DNA from 4 places in the Nocardioides sp. JCM 18998 genome. Region 3 is predicted to be linked to each of the others. Evidence: riboswitches for the same ligand, from Rfam matches in the RefSeq annotation. Region 3 holds a riboswitch; each other region holds the start of a gene.
What was found. Region 3 has a riboswitch for cobalamin ahead of ACZ5L9_RS11980 (hypothetical protein). Riboswitches for the same ligand answer to the same signal wherever they lie in the genome.
Positions count from the first base shown of each region.

Region 1 (4,168 bases), 1.3 Mb from region 3:
GCCCTCGGCACGCTTGATCTGCTCGCGGATCTCCGGGGTCCACAGCCCGCGGGACTTGAGCTCGCGCACCAGCGCGGTGTTGATCTGCAGGAACTCGCCCGACAGGGTCTCGCGCTTGAACAGGTTGGAGACCTGCGGCTCGATGCACTCGTACGCGCCGGCGATCGAGGCGATCGTCGCGGTCGGGGCGATCGCGATCAGCAGCGAGTTGCGCAGGCCCGTGGCCGCGACCCGCTCGCGCAGCGCTGCCCAGCGCTCGGTCTGGTTCGGGGTGACGCCCCACAGGTCGGGCTGCAGCTGGCCCTTCGCGGCCCGGGTCTCGGAGAACGAGGGGTGCGCGCCGTGCTGTTCGGCCAGGTCGGCGGAGACCTCCAGCGCCGTCAGGTAGACCTCCTCCTGGATGCGGGTGGAGAGCTCGAGCGCCTCGGCGGAGTCGAACGGCAGGTGCAGCGCGAAGAAGACGTCCTGCAGCCCCATCAGGCCCAGGCCGACCGGGCGCCAGCGCGGGTTGGAGGCGGCCGCCTCGGTGCTCGGGTAGAAGTTGATGTCGATCACGCGGTCGAGCAGCGGGACGGCGGTCCGTACGGTGGCGCGCAGCTTGTCCCAGTCGAGCATGGTGGTCGAGCCGGTCGAGACGACGTGTTGGGCGAGGTTGATCGAGCCGAGGTTGCACACGGCGGTCTCGGTGTCGGAGGAGACCTCGATTATCTCGGTGCACAGGTTCGACAGGTGCACCGTCGGGCCGCCGGGCGCATCCGTGGTCTGGTTGCAGGTGCGGTTGGAGGCGTCCTTGAACGTCATCCAGCCGTTGCCGGTCTGGGCGAGGGTCCGCATCATCTTGGCGTAGAGGTCGCGGGCCTTGACCGTACGCACGACACGACCCGCCGCCTCGAGCTCGCGGTAGCGGGTCTCGAACGCAGTGCCCCACAGGTCGACCAGCTCGGGTGCCTGGTCGGGGTCGATCAGCGACCAGTCCTCGTCGGCCTCGACGCGGCGCATGAACTCGTCGGGGATCCAGTTGGCGAGGTTGAGGTTGTGCGTACGGCGCGCCTCCTCGCCGGTGTTGTCGCGCAGCTCGAGGAACTCCTCGACGTCGGGGTGCCACGACTCGAGGTAGACGCACGCCGCGCCCTTGCGCCGTCCGCCCTGGTTGACCGCCGACACGGACGAGTCGAGGGTCCGCAGGAAGGGCACGATGCCGTTGGACTGGCCGTTGGTGCCGCGGATCAGCGCGCCGCGGGAGCGGACGCGGGAGAAGCCGATGCCTATGCCGCCGGCGAACTTCGAGAGCTTCGCGACCTGCATGTAGCGGCTGTAGATCGAGTCGAGCTCGTCCTTGGGGGAGTCGACCAGGTAGCACGACGACATCTGGCTGTGCCGGGTGCCGGAGTTGAACAGCGTCGGGCTCGAGGGGAGGTAGGCCAGCGAGGACATCAGCCGGTAGAACTCGATGGCCTCGGCCGGGCTCTGTGCCAGACCGCAGGCGACACGGAGCATGAAGTACTGCGGGGTCTCGACGACCAGTCGCGAGGTGGGGTGACGCAGCAGGTAGCGGTCGTAGACGGTGCGCAGCCCGAAGTACTCGAACCGGTTGTCGCCCTCGAGGTCGATGGCGAAGTCGAGCTTGCGGGCGTTGTCCTTGACGAAGCGTGCGGTCTCGTCGCCGATCAGGCCCTCGGCGTGACCGAGGCTGACGGACTGGCTGAAGGAGGCGACGCCCTGGTTGCGGACCTCCTTGTCGATATAGGCGGCCAGCAGGCGCGCGGCGAGGCGGGAGTACTCCGGCTCCTCGCCGATCATCTCGGCGGAGGTCTGAATGCTGAGCCGGTCCAGCTCGGCGGTGGTCGCGCCGTCATACAGGCCGCTGATCGTGCGGGTCGCGACCCGCATCGGGTCGACGTCGGGCAGATCGCCGCTGACGCGGTCGATGGCCCGAACGATCTTGTTGACGTCGACGCTCTCGGTGTCGCCGTTGCGCTTGAGCACCTGCATGGTGGCGCGGCGTACGGGCTCGGCCGGCATGGTGGGCAGCGGGGTGTCGATGACCGTCACTTCTCTCTCCTCGCGAGATCTGACTCAGGTCCGTGCCGGGAGGAGGAGACGACTGGCCTGCGAGGCACGACGGGCTCGCGGGTCTGGCGTCAGCCTTCCCACGAGGCCTCGGACCACCACACCCGACGGGTGTGGTGCGCTGGCAGGTCTTCGGACTCGCGGGCACATCCGACGCGTACTACGTCGGACGCCTACTGGCCGTCGCTTCCCAGATCTGCGATCCAGTGCTTGTGACGGCGGTCGTTCCCACTTACCGCTGCGGGGCAGTCCCGGATTCGCACCGGGTTCCCTCTTGCCTCCACGTGTCCGGCTGACACGCAGAACCAGCTACGCCAGCCACTATATATGGGAACTACATCCGTGCAACTCCCAACATGTGGATGTCTCACGTCGTCGCCGACGGGTCACGCAGCGGGCACGTCGCCCACCACGCCAGAGTCCCGAAACGCCCGAGGATCCGGTGATCGCGGCGGTCGAGGCTCAGCTCGCCGGGGGCGAGGCGAGAGCGTGCTCCATCTGGACACAGAGATCGTGGATGCACTGCTCGAGGCTCTCCCCGGTCTCCTTCTGCAGCAGGCCGAGGCTGAGCTCAGCGACCAGAAGAGCACCCCCGGCGAGCTCGCGCTCGTCGCTGAAGGATCCCAGGAGCTGCCGCGCGCCGTCGGCGTCGCCCCGGTTGCGAGCGGCGACGATGCCGGCGACCCGCTGCGCGGCGGCCACGACGGGGGCGAGCTCGGAGCGGCGCGAAGACTCGCTCACAGGATCAGCCCGGGCGTCTGATGGCGGGCCTTCTCGAAGCGGGCCTGGACGTCGGCCCAGTTCACGACGTTCCACCACTGCTTCACGAACGTCGCCTTGTCGTTCTTGTACTGCAGGTAGTACGCGTGCTCCCACATGTCGAGCATCAGCAGCGGGACCATGCAGATCGGCACGTTCCCCTGGTGGTCGAAGTGCTGGATGATGTACGGCCGCTGCGCGACCATGTCCCAGGTCAGCACGGACCAGCCGGATCCCTGGACGCCGAGAGCGTTGGCCTCGAAGTGGGCGCGGAACTTGTCGAAGCCGCCGAAGTACTCCTCGATCACCTGAGCGAGTTCGCCGGTCGGCTTGTCCCCACCGTCCGGGCTCATGTTGGGCCAGAACACCGAGTGGTTGACGTGGCCTCCGAGGTGGAAGGCGAGGTTCTTCTCCAGCGCCGAGAGGCCTCCGAAGGACTCGGCCTCGCGGGCCTCCGCGAGCTGCTCCACCGCGGTGTTGATGCCCTTGACATAGGTCGCGTGGTGCTTGTCGTGGTGCAGCTCCATGATCGCGCCGGAGATATAGGGCTCCAACGCCGCGTAGTCGTAGGGGAGGTCAGGGAGCGAGTAGTCGGCCATGATGCAAGCCTGTCGCTACTGCGAATCATTTGCAATAGTGACAGAGAACTCGCCTCCCTGAGCGCTGTGGTGGCCTTGGAAGGCTCGAACATCGGACAACGCCGCACGAGCGCCCAGGGTCGGCGAAACCTGGGTTGGTGACGTTGGGGCCGACGACAGGAAGCGCGAACGGGCACGCACGCTGCCTGGCAGGTCGAGTCCGCAGAGAGTCCGCAGGACGTCCGTCGCGGTCCCTCAACAACCGCTGTGACCGTTGACGACCATCGCGGCATCTGCGCAGGTCGAGCCAGGGTTTCGGGCACAATCGCTCATCTCCGTCAGCTGCCATCACGGCGTGGACGACTTCCCCTGGTACTACTGATCTCGCAGGGCTCCGCAGCTCAGAGGGCCGGCAGATGGCCGAACCGCGGCAGGCACGCCAGGGCCAGTGCCACCTCGGTCCGGCGCTCGGTGAGCGGGTGGCCGAGCAGCTCCTCGGCCTGGGCGAGGCGGTAGCGCACGGTGTTCTTGTGCACGAAGAGGTCCGTGGCGGCCAGCTCGACGCTGCCGCCGCGACGGAGGTAGGCCGCCACCGTCTCGCGTAGGCGCTCCACCAGCGGGGTGGCGTCCGCGAGCGCGCCGAGCTCGCGCTGGATCAGCGCGGCGACGGCCGCCTTGCGCCCCGCCGCGACACACGCGAGCTCGACGTCGGCGTACAGCGTGGTGGTGCCTGTCGCGGTCTCGGTCTCGATGGCGTGGCG
Region 1 covers NZ_AP043886.1:1,271,575-1,275,742, reverse strand. The annotation lists gene ACZ5L9_RS06080 (ribonucleoside-diphosphate reductase subunit alpha) at 1-2,052, opposite strand, end outside; cobalamin riboswitch at 2,177-2,395, opposite strand; gene ACZ5L9_RS06075 (hypothetical protein) at 2,533-2,811, opposite strand; gene ACZ5L9_RS06070 (superoxide dismutase) at 2,808-3,428, opposite strand; gene ACZ5L9_RS06065 (PucR family transcriptional regulator) at 3,809-4,168, opposite strand, start outside.
Region 1: linked by a shared signal. The riboswitch ahead of ACZ5L9_RS06080 (ribonucleoside-diphosphate reductase subunit alpha) and the one ahead of ACZ5L9_RS11980 (hypothetical protein) in region 3 are both predicted to bind cobalamin.

Region 2 (4,168 bases), 1.2 Mb from region 3:
GTACTCGGCGTGGTCGATGAAGTTGCGGTGCAGGTTCTCCGCGATCAGCTGCTGCGCCTCCGGCTCCATCCAGGTGGTGACGAAGGTGGCCAGGTTGCGTGCGGGCTCGCCCTCGATCTCCATCTCGGAGGCCACCAGCCGGTAGGCGTCGGAGGACGTCATCCCGCCCGCTGGGAAGGTCTGGCTGGGCGGGGCCTGGGTCGCGAACCGGTTGCCGAACAGGGCCGAGTCGGCGTCCGAGGAGGTGGTCATGCGCGTACTCCTTCGAGGGTCGAAGGCTGAGGCGCGCCTCCCGGCCGGGAGGGTGGAGGGCGGCGCCGAATGATGGAGCCGAATGACGCGGCGGGGTGCACCCGGCGCGACGGCCGGACGCCGTCGAGCCTACCTCCGTCGACGATCGCCCGACGGCTGGCGAGGCGGGCACCGACGCGGCGCAGGTACGGGCGCGGTGTGCTCGGACACGAATCGTCCCGCTCGCCCGTTGCGTGAAGCGGGCGGCGGGACGACGTCGACCTGGCAGGTACCCACGGCGGGTGAGGCCATGCGCGCCGCGGTCATACGCGGGGTGCGTGCTGATCGAGCGCCTACCCCCTCGCGCGACGCGCTCGGCTTTGTCACGATGGAGCGGTGAGCGACCACCCTCGGCTCCTCCAGACCGTCATCGACGGAACCGACATCCGCGGCCTCGCCGAGTTCTACCGTCTGCTGCTGGGCATGACGTACCGGCCGGGGGACGAGCCGCCGGCGTCGGGGACGGACGATGCCGACTGGCTCGTGCTGATCGACCCGAATGGCGGCAGTCACCTCGCCTTCCAGCAGGTCGATCGCCTGGATCCGACGACGTGGCCCGAGCCCGATGTGCCAATGCAGATGCATCTCGACTGCACAGTGGAGGACGTCGAGACCCTCCATCGCCAGCGCGAGCGGGCCGAGGATCTGGGTGCGACGCTGCTCCTGGACAGGACGGCCGATCCGGAGGAGCCGCTCTACGTCCTCGCCGACCCGGCCGGGCACCCGTTCTGCATCTTCGTCGCGTGAGGGGCGGACAGCAGAGAAACTGGTGAGAACGGGGCCCCTGCCAGGCCGGCAGCGTGCCCCGTTCTCACCAGTTGCCTCGCGTGACGCCCGCGGCCTCGACGGTCTGCCGGTCTACGTCGGGCGCGCACCCGGCGACCCGTTCCCGGGGATGCGGACCTTCGGACCCGACCCTCGGAGCTGCCCGGCGTCCATCGCTTCTACGTCGACCCCGGCATCCCGATCAGCGTCCACGTCACCGGCTACTTCATCGAGCACAGTGAGTCGCTGGCGAACCTGGACACGCCATCGCCGGGCGCCTCGGTCTGGTCACCGAGGCCACGACCGGCCGCCGTGAGGAGCGCCGGCCGGCGTTCGCGTGGGCCTTCGAACGCGCACGCCCGCGGTCGCGTAGTCTGAGCGCGCCAGTCGCACTCCCACGTGGAGTCAGGGAACCCGGTGTGAATCCGGGACTGACGCGCAGCGGTATGGGTGACGGGCGGGGCACGTAGCGATACAGCCACTGGATCCAAGGTGATCTGGGAAGGCGCCTCGTCCGGATGATCCCGAGTCCGAAGACCTGCTGGCCCAGGTGACAACCGTCGCCCGGTCATCGCGGACCCCGCGCACGGGTCCCAGACCCCGAAGGACCCGTCGGTGCCCTCCCCACCCCGCGTACGCGCGGACCGCTGTCCCGGCGTGCTCCGGCCCTGGCCGGCCGATGACGGGCTGCTCGTGCGGCTGCGCCTGATCGGCGGCCGTGTCTCCGCCGCGAGCCTGCGCTCGCTTCTCGAGGTCGCCGAGCGGTACGGCGACGGCCGCATCCACCTGACCTCCCGGACCAACCTCCAGCTCCGCGGACTGCCGTCCGATGACGGTGCGCTCCCGGAGGGCGTGCTGACGACGATCGAGGGGACCGGCCTCCTCCCGAGCCGCGCCCATGACCTGGTGCGCAACGTGATGGTCTCGCCGCAGACCGGGCTCGCCGGTGGCGTCGCGGATCTGCGCCCGGCCGCCGACGCCCTCGACGCCGCCCTGCTCGCCGATGCCCGCCTCGGCGAGCTGCCGGGACGGTTCCTCTTCGTCCTCGACGACGGCCGCGGCGATCTCCGCGACCGGGACTGCGATCTCGGGCTGGTCGCCCTCGACGCCGGCTCCGCGCAGCTGCGAGTCGGCGCCGCGTACGGACGGATCGTGCGGCTCGACGACGCGGCCACGGAGCTCGCCGGCCTCGCCGCGCGCTTCCTCGCCGCCCGCGGCAGCGGTGCCGCCGCGGCGTGGCACGTCCGCGAGCTCCCCGCGCCGCTGACGCCGACCCGGCCCGTCGACCCGCGCGTGCCACCGCCGGCCGGACCGCTTCCGTACGGCGACGTGCCGGGCGGGCATCACGTCGAGATCCCCGACGCCCTGCTCGACCGCCCGCTGCTCGCCACGCTCACCGCAGCCGCCCCCACCCTGATCGTCACGCCGTGGCGTGGGGTGCTCATCCCGGAGGATCCCCGATGACCCAGCGCGTCGATCACCCCATCGATCACCCCGTCGATCACCCCGGCGACCTGCGCAGGCCTCCGCGCCGCTATGCGTACGTGGACAGCGGCCCGGCGATCTACGTCGACTCCTTCGCCACCATCCGTCGCGAGGCCGACCTGTCGCGGGTGCCGGCGGACGCGGAGAAGCTCGCGGTCCGGATGATCCACGGCAGTGGCCAGGTCGACCTCGCCGCCGACCTCGTCGTCCACCCGCGCGTCGTCGCGGCCGCCCGTGCGGCGCTCGAGGCCGGAGCGCCGATGCTGTGCGACGCCACCATGGTCGCGACCGGCGTCACCCGCGCCCGGTTGCCGAAGGACAACGAGGTGCTCTGCCTGCTCAACGACGAGCGCGTGCCAGCGCTCGCGCGGGCGATGGGGACCACCCGTACGGCCGCTGCGGTCTCGCTGTGGGTGCCGCACCTGGAAGGGGCGGTGGTCGCGATCGGCAACGCCCCGACCGCCCTCTTCCACCTGCTCGAGCTGATCCTCGACGGCGGTCCGCGACCGGCCGCGATCGTGGGCTGCCCGGTCGGCTTCATCGGTGCGGCCGAGTCGAAGCAGGCGCTGGTCGACCTGGCCGGCGAGCACGACATCGACATCCCGTACGTCACGGTGCGCGGTCGCCGTGGCGGCTCGGCGATGACCTCCTCCGCGCTCAACGCGCTCGCCCAGGAGGTCGAGTGATGAGCGCGGGAGGCATGGCGAGGGGCAGCTTCACCGTCGTCGGGATCGGCCCGGGCGACCCGGAGCTGATCACGATCAAGGCGGCGCGGATCATCGGCGAGGCCGACGTCGTCGCCTTCCACGCGGGTGTCCGCAGGCAGTCGCACGCTCGCCGCATCGCGGCCGACCTCATCCCGGCCGACGCCCTCGAGGAGGAGCTGCGCTACCCGGTCACCACCGGCACCACCGACCACCCCGGCGGCTACGTCGGCGCGATGGCCGACTTCTACGAGGAGTGCGCGAACCGGCTCGGCACGCACCTGGACGCCGGGCGCGACGTCGTGCTGCTCGCCGAGGGGGATCCGTTGTTCTACGGCTCCTCGATGTACCTGCACGACCGGTTCAAGGACCGCTACGTCACGTCGGTCGTGCCCGGGATCCCGGCCTTCGCCGCTGCGACAGCCGCCGTCGCCGGCGCTGCGGGCCCGCTGGTCCGGCAGAGCGACGTGCTCACCGTCCTGCCCGGCACCCTGCCCGAGCCCGAGCTGGCCCGCCGCCTGGCCGACACGGATGGCGCGATCATCATGAAGCTCGGCCGCACGTTCCCGGCGGTTCGTGCGGCCCTCGCCGCCGCGGGCCGACTCGAGGGCTCCTGGTACGTCGAGCGGGCCTCCCAAGCCGAGGAACGCTGGCTCCCGGTCGCCGACGTCGACCCCGACACGGTGCCGTACTTCTCGCTCGTCGTGGTCCCCGGCGACAGCGGCGTGACGACCAGCGCCGAGCGGATGCGAGCCGGGGTTTCGAGGCTCGCGGGTCTCGATACGCCGTCGCTCGTACCTCGCGACGGCTACTCGACCACCGAAGTCGGAGGTCGAGCAGCGATGGGTCTCGATACGCCGTCGCTCGTACCTCGCGACGGCCACTCGACCACCGAAGTCGGAGGTCGAGTAGCGAGCGCCAGC
Region 2 covers NZ_AP043886.1:3,744,094-3,748,261, reverse strand. The annotation lists gene ACZ5L9_RS17710 (glutamate decarboxylase) at 1-252, opposite strand, end outside; gene ACZ5L9_RS17705 (VOC family protein) at 628-1,038, shown strand; cobalamin riboswitch at 1,424-1,616, shown strand; gene ACZ5L9_RS17700 (nitrite reductase) at 1,672-2,520, shown strand; gene ACZ5L9_RS17695 (precorrin-8X methylmutase) at 2,517-3,227, shown strand; gene cobJ (precorrin-3B C(17)-methyltransferase) at 3,227-4,168, shown strand, end outside.
Region 2: linked by a shared signal. The riboswitch ahead of ACZ5L9_RS17700 (nitrite reductase) and the one ahead of ACZ5L9_RS11980 (hypothetical protein) in region 3 are both predicted to bind cobalamin.

Region 3 (4,168 bases):
ACGAGGTAGAGCCGGAAGGTGCGCGCCCACGGCTGATCGGAGCGGCGCGCGCTCACCACGAGCGACGCCACCCCGATCAGCAGCAGGAGCAGGTACGGGTTGGTGGTCTGAGAGGCGTACGTCGCCAGCCCGATCGCCCAGAGCCACCAGGCGATCGGGTGGAGGTCGCGTGCCGGTCGCGCCATGTCGTACCGGTCAGCGCATCCGGCGACGAGCCAGCGTGATCCCACCAGCAGCGACCGCGAGCGCGGCGATGATGGCGGGCGCGACCCAACCCGGCAGGCCCGAGTCTGCAGAAGATCCCACCGAGTTTGCACCTGTGAGCGTCGAGTCTGCAGGAACGGACGGGGTCGGAGTCGGCGTGGCCGAGCCCACCGCAGCGCTCGCCGAGACAGAGGCGGAGGCCGTCACGCTCGCGGCGTGCTTCGTGCGCTTGGCGGCCGGCGTGGAAGCGCCCGCGCTCGGCGTGGCCGTGGCCGACGCCGTGGGGTCGGAGGTGGTCGTCGGGACGACCGTCTGCTGGGCCGTCTGCTGGGCCGTCTGTTGGGCCTTCTGCGTGACCTTGGCCGGGCGAGCCGGCGTGGACTGGGCCTGGGTGGACTGGGCCTTGGTGGACGGCTTCGCCTTCGCGGAAGTGTCAGGTGTGGTGGGGGCAGCCGCGTGCGCTGCCGGGGCGATGCTCGGCAGGTTCCTGGCGCTCTGCCCCTGCCAGGACCAGGCGACCGAGCCGCCGGCCGGGATCTTCAGCGAGCCGGCGCCGAGGCTGGCGTACACCCAGCCGGTGGTGCCGTCGGACCACCACAGGCTCCAGTAGGCGGTGGCGGGCGGGTCGTTGCGGCACGGGTCGCTGGCGGGCACGCCGTTGACCCGGCAGACCATCCCGCCGTTGACTGCGTAGCTCTGGTGGAACCCGGACTCCTCGAAGATCGCGCTCGCGGTCCGGCCGGCGCCGGAGGCATCGCAGACCTCCTGAGCCCCGCCGCCGAGCTGCTGCGGGTCGACCACCACGGTGACGCCCCGGGCGTCACCGCAGGCCGCGGCCGACGCCGGCGCAGCGGCGGGTACGGCGATCGCCGCCACGGCCAGCCCTGTTGCCAGGACAGCCGCGGCGACGACCGATCGCAGGGTGGAGAGCATCAGCGCTTCGCGGCCTTGAGCACGAGGGTCTTGCTGAACGGCGCGACCGTGCTGGAGCCCTTGAACCAGATCGTGGCGCGGACCTTCTTCTTGCCGCGGAAGACCTTCGCGGACTTCAGGCTGAGAACGCCCTTGCGGACCTTGGCGGTCAGCTTCTTCTTGCCGACCTTGACGGTGACCTTCCCGGTGAACGGCTTGCCACCGACGGTGACCTTCACGCCGACCGTGCCGTGGTGGGCGCTCTTGGCCGGCTTGGCGGCGATCTTGGTGACCGGCAGATACGCGAGCGAGGGCAGTGCCTGCGCCGTGGCCGTACGCCACTGGCCGATCACGGTGTCGTCGATGCCCTTGGCGGTGACGGCCTTGAGTGCGGCATCGTCGTACGCGACGGCCCCGGCGTCGGGACCGCTGTGCACCTGGTGGCGGTAGACCCAGCTCGCCGCCTTCGCGGCAGCGGGCTTGTCACCCGCGGCACCGAGCGCCCAGCCCGCGAGGCCGGTGCTGTCGGCGTTCGAGGTGGCGGTGCTGATGCCGCCGATGAACGACCCGTCCGACTTCTGGGCGGCCTCGAGCCAGCCGAGCGCCTTGGCGATCGCGGCGGACACGGCCGGCGTCGAGCGCTGGTCGAGCAGGTTGAGGATGGCGTACGCGGTCACGTCGGTGTCGGCCGTCGCGGCAGAGTCGGTGTCGCAGGCGGCGTCCGACTGCGCGTGCAGCGGGTAGTCGTCGGGACCCGTCGCGGCGGGGGTGACATCGGTGAAGTAGAGCCGGAACCAACCGGCCTTGCACTGCTGGGTGAGCAGGAAGCTGGTGGCCGCGGCGGCCTTGCTGCTCCCCGCGGCGTGCAGCGCCTCGGCGGCGAACGACTGACCGATGGTGTTCGCGTAGTCACCGTACGCCGAGCTGTCCTGGATGCGGCCGGTCGCGGTGACCATCGACTCCAGGTCGGCGAGAAGGTTGTGCGACGCGAGCGTGCTGGACCGGCCGAGGTGCTGCTGGAACGCGAGCGCCTTGGCGGTCGGGCCGGCGTAGTGCTCGCCGCCGGTGCCGACGTAGGAGTCGGCGTTGGCCGGCACCGCGAGGGTGTTGCCGGCCTTGAGCACCGCGGCGCTCTTGCCCGCGGCGCGCGCGGCGTAGCCGGCGTCGATCACCGAGCCCATGTCCGGGTAGAAGGTGCCGTCGTAGGTCGAGCCCCAGGCGCCGGCGGCGAGCTCGGTGGCGAGCCACGAGCCTCCCGCCGTGAGCGAGGCGGCGGTGGAGGCGACGGCGGCCACCGTCGGGGCCTTCGCCTGGGCCGAGCCGGCCGGAAGAGTAAGGGCGCCCGCGGCGAGCGCCGCGGCGGCCAGGGCGCTGGAGCGCCGGACGAGCTTGTGCATGGGTCCTTCCCGCTGCTAGCGACGGGTGGACCGGGTCCGAGGACCGGGAGCCGACCCGCTGCGTACCTCGGCAGCGTTGTGGTCAAGACGCGTCGTGGCAGGTGCTCCGGCTCCCCCAAGGGGTCACGGTTGCGGGTCAGCGCCGGAGTCTCACCGGCTTCCCCCGCTACGGGCGTGTATGGAATTTGAGTACGGCGCAGCCTAACGCGGCCGGTGCCGAGTCACGACCTCAGGAGCGTGGGTGGGCCCACGGCTGGTCCGTCGAGGTATGCAGAGGAACCCGCACTTCCCGGGTGGAACTCACCGTGGGAAGTGCGGGTTCGGCTACATACCTTGCTGGACCGACCGCCGTCAGCTGAGCTTCTCGACGATCAGCTGCTGCACCCGGGCGGCGTCGGCCTGGCCGCGGGTCGCCTTCATCACCGCGCCGACGATGGCGCCGGCCGCCTTGTGGTTGCCGCCGCGGATCTTGTCGGCGATGTCGGGCTGGGCGGCGAGCGCCTCCTCGATGGCGGCCAGCAGCGGGCCGTCGTCGGAGACGAGCGCGAGGCCGCGCTTCTCGATGATCTCGGCGGCCGTGCCCTCGCCGGCGAAGAGGCCGTCGAAGACCTGGCGCGCGAGCTTGTCGTTGAGGGTGCCCTCGTCGATCAGCTTCTGCACCTCGGCGACCTGAGCCGGGGAGACGCCGGCCGCTGACAGCTCGACGCCGGCCTCGTTGGCGCGGCGCGAGATCTCCGAGAGCCACCACTTGCGGGCGGCCTGCGGAGCCGCGCCGGCCGCGACGGTCTCCTCGATGAGGTCGATCGCGTCGGCGTTGATCGCGTCGCGCATCTCCAGGTCGGTGAAGCCCCAGTCGGCCTGCAGGCGGGTACGGCGCTCGGCCGGGTTCTCCGGCAGGGTCCCCCGCAGCTCCTCGACCCACTCGCGCGACGGCGCGACCGGGACCAGGTCGGGCTCCGGGAAGTAGCGGTAGTCCTCGGCGTCCGACTTCTCCCGGCCCGACGAGGTGGTGCCGTCGGCCTCGTGGAAGTGACGGGTCTCCTGCAGCACCGAGCCGCCGCCGAGCAGGATGCCGGCGTGGCGTGACATCTCGAAGCGCACCGCGCGCTCCACCGAGCGCAGCGAGTTGACGTTCTTGGTCTCCGAGCGGGTGCCGAGTTTCCCAGCGTTCTCCGGGCCCTTCGGGGCCAGCGACAGGTTGACGTCGCAGCGCATCGAGCCCTGGTCCATCCGGACGTCGGAGACGCCGAGCGCCTTGATCAGGTCGCGCAGCGCGGAGACGTACGCCTTGGCCACCAGCGGCGCCTTCGCACCCGTGTTCAGGATCGGCTTGGTGACGATCTCGATCAGCGGGATGCCGGCGCGGTTGTAGTCGATCAGCGAGTAGTCGGCACCGTGGATGCGACCCGTCGCGCCGCCCACGTGGGTGGCCTTGCCGGTGTCCTCCTCCATGTGCGCGCGCTCGATCTCGATCCTGTGAATCGAGGTCTCACCCGCCTCATCCCGCACTTCCACGTCGAGGTAGCCCTCGAACGCGATCGGCTCGTCGTACTGGCTGGTCTGGAAGTTCTTCGGCATGTCCGGGTAGAAGTAGTTCTTCCGCGCGAAGCGGCACCACTGTGCGATCTCGCAGTTGAGCGCGAGACCGATCCGGA
Region 3 covers NZ_AP043886.1:2,553,448-2,557,615, reverse strand. The annotation lists gene ACZ5L9_RS11990 (energy-coupling factor transporter transmembrane component T) at 1-185, opposite strand, end outside; gene ACZ5L9_RS11985 (hypothetical protein) at 196-1,137, opposite strand; gene ACZ5L9_RS11980 (hypothetical protein) at 1,137-2,513, opposite strand; cobalamin riboswitch at 2,593-2,732, opposite strand; gene gatB (Asp-tRNA(Asn)/Glu-tRNA(Gln) amidotransferase subunit GatB) at 2,865-4,168, opposite strand, start outside.

Region 4 (4,168 bases), 1.1 Mb from region 3:
ATCGTCCGGGCGCTCCTCGAGACCGAGGTCGCGGTGCAGCTCGGCGGCGTGCATCAGCTGCCAGATCTCCCCGCGGATCGCCGGCAGCTTGGCCGGGTCCATCGTCGAGATCTTGTCGTACTCCTCCAGCAGTGCCTCCAGCCGAGCGATGTCGCCGTACGACTCGGCGCGCGCCATCGGCGGCACCAGGTGGTCGACGATGGTGGCGTGGGCGCGGCGCTTGGCCTGGGCACCCTCGCCGGGGTCGTTGACCAGGAACGGGTAGATCAGCGGCAGGCTGCCGAGCGTCGCGTCGGTGCCGCACGATGCGGAGAGGGCGGCGTTCTTGCCGGGCAGCCACTCCAGCGAGCCGTGCTTGCCGAGGTGGACCACGGCGTTGGCCCCGAACCCGTGCTCGAGCCAGCGGTACGCGGCGAGGTAGTGGTGCGTCACCGGCAGGTCGGGGTCGTGGTAGATCGCGACCGGGTTCTCGCCGAAGCCGCGCGGCGGCTGGATCATGATGACGACGTTGCCGGCCTGCAGGGTGGCGAGGACCAGCTCGCCGGCATCGTTGACGAAGAGGCTGCCGGGAGCCTCGCCCCACGCCTCGGTCATCGACGCCCGCAGGTCCTCGGGCAGGTCGGCCGTCCAGGCGTCGTACTGGGCCTTCGTGATCCGTACGTGCGCATCGGTCAGGTCGGCGGAGGTCAGCCACTCCTCGTCCTGGCCTCCGGCGGCGATGAGGGCATGGATCAGCGCGTCACCGGCCTCGGTCTCGGAGGTCGAGCATGTCGAGACCCCGTCCAGGATCCGGGTGACGACGTTGTCGCTCCCGAGGTCGTAGCCCTCATCGCGCAGCCGGCGCAGCAGCCGGATCGCGGAGACCGGGGTGTCGAGGCCGACGGCGTTGCCGATCCGGGCGTGCTTGGTGGGGTAGGCCGAGAGCACCAGCGCGAGCCGCTTCTCCGCGTTCGGAGCGTGTCGTAGACGAGCGTGGTTGACGGCGATGCCGGCGACGCGGGCGCAGCGTTCGGGGTCGGCCACGTAATGCGGCAGGCCCTGCTCGTCGACCTCCTTGAAGGAGAACGGCGCGGTGCTGATCCGGCCGTCGAACTCCGGGATCGCGATCTGGCTGGCGTAGTCCAGCGGAGTGACGCCGTCGTCGGAGGCCGCCCACTCCGCGCGGCTGCTGGTCAGTGCGAGGCCCTGCAGCACGGGGATGTCGAGCGCAGCCATCCGCTCCACGTCCCAGGCCTCGTCGTCCTCGCCGGCGCTGGCGGTCGCCGGCACCGAGCCGCCGGCCGCGAGCACGGTGACGACGAGCGCGTCCAGTGTGCCGAGGGCGTCGTACAGGTCGTCGGGGGCCGAGCGCAGCGAACCGGCGAAGATCGGCACCCCCACCGCCGCGCCGGTCGCGTCGATCGCATCAGCGAGCGCGTGCACGAACGCCGTGTTCCCGCTGGCCTCGTGGGCGCGGTAGTACAGCACGCCGATACGTGGCCGGGTCTCGATATGCTCGCTGGCGCTCGCTACTCGACCACCGGACTCACCGGCGCTCGCCACTCGACCACCGGACTCACCGGCGCTCGCCACTCGACCACCGGCTCCGTTGGTCGAGTAGCCCGAGCCGCTAGGCGAGGGCGTATCGAGACTCGGGCGCGCGGCGAAGCCCCAGGCGGGGAGGACGGCGGGCGGCTCGAAGCCCTCACCGGTGAGCAGCACGGTGTCGGACAGGAACGCGTGCAGCTGGGCGAGGTTGGCCGGGCCGCCCTCGGCGAGGTAGCGGTGCGCCTCGGCCGCGACCCCCATCGGCACCGTCGAGAGCTCCATCAGCTCCGCGCTGGGCTGCTGCTCGCCGCCGAGCACGACCAAGGGCGTTCCGGCGGCCCGGACCGCTTCGACGCCGGGCCACAGGTCGTGCGGAGAGCCGAGGAGGCGTACGACCACCAGATCGGCGCCCTCGACGGCCGCGGCGAGGGCTGCGTCGCCGGCGCGCGACGGATTGGCCCATGCGTAGTCGGCGCCTCCGGCGCGCGCCGAGAGCAGGTCGGTGTCGGACGTGGACAGCAGCGCGATCCGCATGGCAGCGGCTCCTCCTCGGGGTTCTCGCCCCGTTGATCGGTCGGAAACGCCTGCGGCCAGTGTCTGGCTGCCTCACCCTGGGCCCGGGAAGATCGGACGCGGAGCGAGGTCACAGTGGCGGAACCGCCCCGGACTCACACCGGGTTCCTGCGCCACAGGCACTGCGAACAGTACGGGAGGATGGGCGGCGTGGATCACCAGGGACCGCACGACGGGCACCGCCATGAGCACGAGCATGCACACGGCCATGCGCATGCGCACGGCATCGAGACCGACGCCCGGCGCTCGTACCTGATCGCGGCGCTGGTCCTGCTGCTGGCGTTCATGGCCGCCGAGGTGGTGGTGGCCTTCGCCGCCGACTCCCTCGCGCTCCTCTCCGACGCGGGGCACATGCTCACCGATGCAGGGGCGATCGCTGCTGCGCTCTGGGCGATGAGCCTGGCCGCGCGGCCGGTCTCGGAGCGCTGGACGTACGGGCTGAAGCGTGCCGAGATCGTCGCCGCCGCGGTCAACGGCATCACCATGCTGGTGGTCTCCGGGATCGTGCTCGTGGAGGCGATCCGACGGCTCTTCGCCACCCATCCCGACGTGGCCGGTGTCCCGGTGCTCGTCGTCGCCCTGGTCGGTTGCGTGGTCAACGTCGCCGCCGCCTGGCTGATCGCGCGCGCCAACCGCGCCAGCCTCAACGTCGAGGGCGCCTACCAGCACATCCTCACGGACCTCTACGGCTTCGTCGGCACCGTCATCGCGGCCATCGTGATCCTGGCGACCGGCTGGTCGAGGGCTGACTCGATCGCCTCACTGGTCGTCGTCGGCCTGATGGTCAGCGCCGCATGGGGACTGCTCCGCGAGTCGGGGCGGATCCTGCTCGAGGGCGCCCCGGCCGGGGTCGACCTGACCCAGGTCCGGGCGCACCTGCTCGGCGTCGATCACGTCCGTGAGGTGCACGACCTGCACGCCTGGACGATCACCTCGGGGATGCCGGCGCTGTCGGCCCACGTGGTGATCGACGACGGCTGCTTCCTCGACGGGCACGCGCCTCGCCTGCTCGACGCCCTGCAGGAGTGCCTCGGCGGTCATTTCGACGTCGAGCACTCCACGTTCCAGTTCGAGCAGGCGAGTCACGCCGAGCACGAGCCCGGCGCACACGGCTGAGCCTGGCTCAGGCGGCGGCGGCCTGCTTGTCCAGCCAGTCAAGGACGTCGTCGGCGACCTCGATCCAGCCGTGGTCGAGGGTCAGCGAGTGGCCGCGGTCGGGGTACTGCTTGAGCTCGGTCACGGCGCTCGACTTGCCGTAGAGCTTGTACGCGGCGCGGGTGACGACGTCGGGCACGGTGTGGTCGAGCTTCCCGGAGATCATCAGCAGCGGGCCGCGGGTGTTGTTGTCGGTGGCCACCTTGGCCGGCGACTTGCCGCTGAAGTTCGCGAACGCCGCCTCGAAGAGTGGCCGCCCGGGCGAGGGGATGGTGTGCGCGTCCCAGAGCGCGTCGGACTCCTGCTCGGGGAGCGCGTTGCCGAAGCCGTACCGGAACTGCGGCTTGGTCAGCGCGACGGACTTCTTCTTGTTGCCCGGGTTGCCCAGCACCGGGAAGCCCGAGCGCAGCTGGGCGAGCGGCAGCGGCAGGACGCCCTTGATCTGCGCCGGGTCGATCGCGACGCCCGCGCGGCCCAGGCCCATGCCGAGCAGCTTCTGGACGAACAGGCCGCCGAACGAGTGCCCGACGAGGACGGGGGCCTCCGGCAGCTCGCTGATGATCGCAGCGTAGTGCTGGGTGACCTGGTCGATGCCGACGCCGGCGACGGCCTTCGGGTTGGCGCGCGCCTCGGCCACGGTGGCCGGCTCGTGCGGCCAGCCGGGCGCGATCGGCGCGTAGCCGCGGCTCTCGAACCGGTCGATCCACGGCTGCCAGCTGCTGGCGTGCAGCCACAGGCCGTGGATGAAGACGACGGGGGTCTTGGCGGGCTGCGCGGAGTCCTGCTGTGACATCGGTTGCCTCTCGGAGGGTGGGGGACCGGGTGCCGCTGCCGTACTAGACGGCAGCCTGCACCCTGGCGGGTGCCGCCGCCAGTCCCGTTTTGCTGGGTAGGGTCGGAGGCGTGAGTACGG
Region 4 covers NZ_AP043886.1:3,648,646-3,652,813, reverse strand. The annotation lists gene cobN (cobaltochelatase subunit CobN) at 1-2,061, opposite strand, end outside; cobalamin riboswitch at 2,099-2,233, opposite strand; gene ACZ5L9_RS17190 (cation diffusion facilitator family transporter) at 2,242-3,216, shown strand; gene ACZ5L9_RS17185 (alpha/beta hydrolase) at 3,224-4,048, opposite strand; gene arr (NAD(+)--rifampin ADP-ribosyltransferase) at 4,159-4,168, shown strand, end outside.
Region 4: linked by a shared signal. The riboswitch ahead of cobN (cobaltochelatase subunit CobN) and the one ahead of ACZ5L9_RS11980 (hypothetical protein) in region 3 are both predicted to bind cobalamin.